Regions from separate parts of the Methyloligella solikamskensis genome, predicted to be linked through region 1. Evidence: predicted binding sites of a transcription regulator. Region 1 holds the regulator's gene; the other holds the start of a gene.
The links. Region 1 encodes PhoB, which activates phosphate uptake and scavenging genes when phosphate is short. Its sites were predicted from a motif close to TGTCATNNANCTGTCAT; they were not measured.
Positions count from the first base shown of each region.

Region 2: the regulator PhoB is predicted to act here: its motif matches at 2,274-2,290, upstream of ACFQ2F_RS10270 (Z1 domain-containing protein).

Region 1 covers NZ_JBHTJO010000002.1:199,193-202,607, forward strand. The annotation lists gene pstB (phosphate ABC transporter ATP-binding protein PstB) at 1-371, shown strand, start outside; gene phoU (phosphate signaling complex protein PhoU) at 407-1,132, shown strand; gene phoB (phosphate regulon transcriptional regulator PhoB) at 1,147-1,863, shown strand; gene ACFQ2F_RS13955 (GcrA family cell cycle regulator) at 2,069-2,581, opposite strand; gene ACFQ2F_RS13960 (aspartate aminotransferase family protein) at 3,043-3,415, shown strand, end outside.
Region 2 covers NZ_JBHTJO010000001.1:2,114,002-2,117,416, reverse strand. The annotation lists gene ACFQ2F_RS10275 (acyl-CoA desaturase) at 20-1,189, opposite strand; gene ACFQ2F_RS10270 (Z1 domain-containing protein) at 2,318-3,415, shown strand, end outside.

The DNA of each region.
Region 1 (3,415 bases):
AGCGGGCCGGCCTCTTCGAAGAGGTCAAGGATCGCCTGGACGAGCCGGGCACCGGTCTTTCGGGTGGTCAGCAGCAGCGGCTTTGCATCGCCCGCGCCATCGCGGTGAACCCCGAGGTGCTGCTGATGGACGAGCCCTGTTCGGCCCTGGACCCGATCGCGACCGCCAAGATCGAAACGCTCATGGACGAGCTGCGCGAAAACCTATGCATCGTGATCGTCACCCACTCCATGCAGCAGGCCGCGCGCGTCTCGCAGCGGACCGCGTTCTTCCATCTGGGCAAGATCATCGAGGTCGACGACACGACCACGATGTTCACCAACCCCACAGACGTGAAGACCCAAGACTACATCATGGGCCGCTTCGGCTAATCGACGCGGATCCTAAAGCCAAAAGGAACGGCCTTATGGAAGATCACGAGCATATCGTCAGCGCCTACGAGGAGGAGCTGTCGTCCCTGAACAACAAGATCGCCCGCATGGGCGGTCTCGCAGAGCAGGTGCTCGGCCAGTCCATCGACGCTCTTCAAGGGCGCGACCCGGAGCTTGCCGGCAACACCATTCAGCAGGATGAAGCCATCGACGCTCTGGAGAAGGAGATCGAGGAGCAGGCGATCACCATGATCGCCCGGCGCCAGCCGCTGGCCTACGACCTCCGTCAGATCATGGCGGCCCTGCGCATCTCCTCCGATCTGGAGCGCATCGGCGATCTGGGCAAGAATATTGCCAAGCGTGCGCTCGCTGTCGTCGAGGAACAGCAGCCCAAGCAGCTCATGTTGGGCCTGCGCCATATGGGCGAACTGGCTCTGGAGCAGCTCAAGGAGGTGCTGGACGCCTTCATCGAGCGTGACGCCGATGCCGCCCTGAAGGTCTGGTACAAGGACGAAGAGATCGACGCCATGTACAACTCGCTGTTCCGCGAGCTGCTGACCTACATGATGGAGGACCCGCGCAATATCGGGCTCTGCACACATCTTTTGTTCGGTGCGAAGAATATCGAGCGCGTCGGCGACCATGCGACCAACATCGCTGAGACGGTGTACTTCCTGGTCCATGGCACGCCGGTCTCAGACGAGCGCCCCAAGGGCGACAACACCAGCACCACCTTGCCGCTACAGAGATCAACTGGCTAACAGGCAGGTCGACCATGACCAACGGAACTGGAGCGAAAGTTTTAATCGTCGAGGATGAGGAGCCGTTGGCGCTCCTCCTCCGCTACAATCTCGAGGCAGCTGGCCACAGCGTCGAAGTCGTCTACCGCGGCGACGAGGTCGAGCTGCAGCTTGCGGAGAACTCCCCGGATCTCATCATCCTGGACTGGATGCTGCCCGGGATCTCCGGTCTCGAGCTCTGCCGGCGCATCCGCACCAACCGGGAATCCAGACACATCCCGATCATCCTGCTCACCGCACGCAGCGAGGAGAACGACCGCATCCGCGGCCTGACCACGGGCGCCGACGATTACGTCGTGAAGCCGTTCTCCGTGCCGGAGCTCATGGCGCGGGTGCAGGCCATCATGCGGCGCACCAACCCGGAGCGCATCGCCTCCGTGCTGAGCGCCGGCGATATCGAGCTGGACCGGGTCTCACACCGGGTGACGCGCAACGGCCGCCCCATCCATCTGGGGCCGACCGAGTTCCGGCTGCTTGAGTTTCTCATGCAGAGCCCGGGCCGGGTGTTCAGCCGCGCTCAGCTTCTGGATGGGGTCTGGGGGCGCAATGTCTATGTCGACGAGCGCACCGTGGATGTCCATATCGGCCGCCTGCGCAAGGCCATGATGAACGATTCCGAGCAGGATCCGGTCCGCACCGTGCGCGGCGCCGGCTATGCCTTCTCCGACGCGCTGGAGACGGCTTCAGCTTAAGGCTGCATCGTGGCCTTGATGGTGAGGTCGCTCGCGTAGGCGAGCGCGTCTCGAACCATGTGACCTCTGCGCACTCCGTGCCGGAGGCTGAGTGCTCCTTCGGTGTCAGGATCAAGCCAAAAAAGAAGGCGCCTCGGATGGAGGCGCCTTCTCACTTCCCCGCTTTTTGTGACCGGGCCCGCTGCAGACGGCCCCGGCCGTCCCTCTAACCGGTCGCGGACCGCTTATCGCGCCGCCGCTGCACGGGCTGATAGGCCATGCGCGAATGGTGCTCGCAATAGGGCACGCCGGTGTCGCTCCTGCGTCCGCAAAAATGGAAATCGTCCTCGCCGGGGTCGCCGATGGGCCACCGGCACATATGCTCCTTGAGGCTGAGGATGGTCGCCCGCTCATGCAGCGGGATCACCAGCTCCTCCACCGGCTGCGGCGCGGCCACCGTCTCCGGCTCTTCCTCGAATTCCGGCTTCAATGCCGTCGCGCCCCGCGTGGCGTAGACGACAGTGTTCTGCTTTGGCTGCTGTCGCCGCACCGGCGCTCGCCGAATGCGCGGTGAGCTTGAGCGGGTGGTGGTGGCCCGCGCCGACAGACCCAGCCGGTGCACCTTGCCGATCACCGCGTTGCGGGTCACACCCCCTAAACGCGCGGCAATCTGACTGGCGCTCAGCCCATCGGCCCAGAGCTTCTTGAGAAGCTCCACCCTTTCATCATTCCATGCCATTGATTGTGCCTCCTCGATTTTTTTCGGACTCAGAGTCCGCCCGCAGCCGCGAAAACGGCTGAGGCCATACTCTGATGTACATTTGAGATGGACCGCTCAGATATCGCGAAGGACGCCGCAACATCTTGTGGCCGAGCGGTTTCAACCCTACTAATTCCGGGGTTCGCCAGCAACCGTCCGCCACGGATGAGAGCCGATTTTTCCACCGGAATAGCCAGATTCTGCCATCGCTCGCGGCAGAACTCAATCGATCGTTAACCTCCTGTTAAGAAAGTTTCGTGGGTAACCCGTTGAAGTGTTGGGAAAGCCTGTGCACGAGCGGGGCGCAAATGGGCCCGGAGCCCAGATTGACAGCCAGCGCGGGCAGACCTAAAGCTCTTCTATTCAAAGCCGCCGCCGGGTTCGGCGGCGCTTTTGTTTTGGGCTTTTGCCACCAACGGTTTGCCAGCGAGGGAAAGCCGATGTCGGCCCTCTTTCCGACCTACGCGCGCTCCGAGCTTTCGTTCGAGCGCGGTGAAGGGGCCTGGCTCTTCACGGAGAAAGGCGAACGCTACCTCGATTTCGGTTCGGGCGTGGCGGTGACGGCGCTCGGCCACAGCCATCCCCATCTCGTTGAGGCGCTGAAAGCCCAGGCCGAGAAGGTCTGGCACGTCTCCAACCTGCATCAGATCCCGGACCAGGAACGCCTCGCCGAACGGCTCTGCAAGGCGAGCTTCGCCGACCGCGTGTTCTTCGCCAATTCTGGCGCCGAGGCCAATGAGGCCGCCATCAAGCTGGCGCGGCGCTACCACTACGCCAAGGGCCATCCGGAGCGCACCCGGCTGATCGCCTTCG
Region 2 (3,415 bases), on a different contig from region 1:
CTGAGGCGCTAGCGAGACTTTAAGACCGCGAGCCGCGTCCCGCTGCGCCGCCGTCTTCACAAAGCTCCGAGTTGAGCCGCGCGCTGACCGAGGCCAGCAACATCTCGTGGGCCTTGTCGATAATCTCGTCGAGGGAGGGCGTCTTGGCGAAGAGCTGCCGCGCCGTCGCCACGAGCTCGTCGCGGGTCGGCATATGGGGCAGGTGCATGGTCGCCAAAAGTTCGGTGGTGCGGTGATGGGCCTGGAGCATGGAAAGCTCCGAGCTGCGCAAGGTCGAGGCCAGCGCTAGGGCGATCCGCTCGGCGTTGAACTGCCCGGCGAGCTGCTCCGCCGCCTTGCGCACCACCTTGGAGCCGAGCCGCTGCTCGTTGCGCAGTACATGGGCCGGCGGCGTCTTCACGTCCCAGATCAGGCGCACCCGCTCCAGACCCTTCAGGATGTAATAGGTCGGATCGATCTCCCAGCGCCGGAAGCCCTGCCGCGCGCTGCTCTGATAGGCGTGGTGATTGTTGTGCCAGCCTTCGCCCATGGTAAAGATCGCGAGCAGCCAGTTGTTGCGGGAATCGTCCCCCGTCACGTAGCGCGTGCTGCCCGAAACATGGGCGAGCGAGTTGATGCAGAACGTGGCGTGATAGACCAGCACTGTGCTCCAGACGAAGCCGACGATGAGACCGGACCACCCGGCGATGGCGAAGCACAGCGCAGCCAGCAGGATCGCCGGAAGCAGCTCCAGCTTATGCAGCCATACGATCTCGGGGTAACGCGTCAGGTCGCCGACCAGCTCAAGCTCGGGCTCGTCGTGCTTGGCGGCGAAGATCCACCCCACATGGCTATAGAAGAACCCCGTATGGCGCGGCGAATGCACGTCGTTCTCGGTATCCGAATGAAGATGGTGATGCCGGTGCTTGGACGCCCACCACAGCACGCTCTTCTGCGCCGTGCTCTGAGCCAGGAAGGCGAGCGCGAACTGGAAGACGCGGCTGGTGGAATAGGCGCGGTGGGAGAAATAGCGGTGATAGCCGGCGCCGATGGCGAAGATGCGCAGCCAGTAGAGCGCGATGCACAGCACCACGGCTTCCACCGTCACCCCGGTCCAGATCGCCGCGAAACAGGCCAGGTGGAGCAGAACGAAGGGAATGGCGGAAGGGTAGACGACGTCGTCGTGGGGCGCTTCGTGTTCGGGATCCATGCAGTCAGTCTCTCACATCGGCGCCCGCGCAATGAGCACCTTACGGCACGCGCGAAGTCTAAAACCTGCTTGCCGTGGTCTCAAGAATGGTTGGAAAAGCCTGACCGGGCGCGAGCGAAAAACGGTCAGCCTGCGGCGAAACGCCGATAGCCCATAAATATGCACGCGGGGCTGGCCGGACAAGGGGAAATCGGGCGGTCGGGGCAGGCCGCTTCCTCTAACGGTGGGGGGCTCATGGTTCGAGACGCGCGCCCTTCCGGCGCGCCCTCACCATGAGGATTGACGCGGCGGCCCAGCAGCCCGACATCCGCACCGGCCCATCTCCTCACCCTGAGGGGGCCGAAGGCCCGTCTCGAAGGGTGCAGGCCAGGGCCAGCGAACCCAATCCGCGTCGCGTCATGCTGAGAGCCTGTCCCGGACCCGATCCGGGATGCCCGGCCGTCCTTCGAGGCACGCCTTCGGCATGCACCTCAGGATGAGAGCCGGGCCTCGAAGCCCGCCATGCGGGGACCTCTCTAGGCCTTCCACTCACGTCATCACCGGGCCGCGACGCCCCGGCGCAAAGCGCCGGCAAGGCGTCGAGCGACCCGGTGATCCATGCCGTTACCTGACCGCTTGCTCTGGGCGTGTGTTGGCACCTCTAAGCGTGAAGGCGCCCGCCCCATCCTCACCCGTCATGCCCGGGCTCGACCCGGGCATCCGCGGGCCGCTTGCTCAGCGCATGGTGGTGTCTTCGGCGGGGCCCCCGCTTCGATCCCGGTCATTCTCCGGTCTCTACACGCCGGCACTCAAACCTGTGCGTCTTGGCAGGGGCTCGTAATGGCTCCGGGGGAGCCCCGCCGCCGCCCAAGTGGTCTTCGATGTGAAAGGGCGCGCCCCGCGTAAAAGGCACGCCCGCAGGCGCCGCACCCCGTCCCGCATCACGAACGCCTTCGCGACAACGCCCCTTAACAGGACGAGTTGAGGGGACGATACGGCAGGTTTCCCGGGTGGGGATAAGGTTGGTGGAACCCCAGCGGATAAAGCTCCGCGCTCAGCGTACGAGACTCATCCGTACGCTTCTTTCGGCCTTGGACATTATATCTGTCATGCTAGTATAAGTTGTGATTCCTACCTGAAGACGTTCCAATGATTGTTGACGGTCCATTTTTCCGGCAGACCCTTGATGCGTTACAGCTTGAGGGCGACGAGCGATTGGATGCCGAGCGCAATGCGACGAATATCATTCGTGCTGTCGTCAATTCCTATGGAACGACGCCGGCCGGCGAATTAGACGAGGCCCGAATACCCAATACGCAGATTACCGGGCTGGTTTATGGCCGCATCCAAAGCGGCAAGACTCGCGCGATGATCGCAAGCACGGCCATGGCGTTCGACAACGGCTTCCGGATCTCGGTGGTCATGACAAGCAATATCAATGACCTCGTCCATCAGACGCACGGAGATTTTTCCATCGGCCTGCCTGGGCTGATGATGTTCACGAAAGATAACGACCTTGAGAGGGAGGTTCCCAACACGAGGGTGCACCTTGAGCAAGGAAATGGTCATCTACTGTTGGTTTGCTCCAAAGGTAGTACCAGCCTTCATAACATAGCTGATTTTTTGCGAGCGATTGGAGCAGAGCAGTACCCTACGCTCGTATTCGATGATGAGGGTGACCAAGCTTCGCTTGATACGAACACGCGGAGGAGATCGACATCTAGGATAGCAGTCGCACCAAGTAGAATAAACGAGGTTATCCAGACTCGGCTACGCACAGCAGTTCCCCGTAACGTCTATGTGAGCGTCACCGGCACTCCACAGGCAGTGCTTTTGCAGAGTGCCGAATCGTCCCATCGGCCTTCGTTCATAGTCATGCTTCCCCCGGGAAATACATACACGGGTGGCGATACCTTCTTCCGCTCGGATGAGCCGGAAGATAATCCAAACTACATTTCATTGGTGGGCGCTGGAGAACAGGCTCAACTCCTCGATCGCGCGCAACCAATGCCTGAAGGTCTCCGAAGATCGTTACTGTTTTTTCTCGTGTCAGCGGCTTCCGCCATTATCAACATAAATCTACCTGAGAAGGGCTTCTCTTATCTTTGCCATCCAAGCCTGAAGAATGATGAGCAGGAGATTGCGGAAGAACGCATCAATGTATTTTTGACGGAGGTTTATTCCGCGCTTCTCGACAATAGCGAAGGCATCGAGGCAGAGCTTCGGAGTGCATACGACGACCTTCGA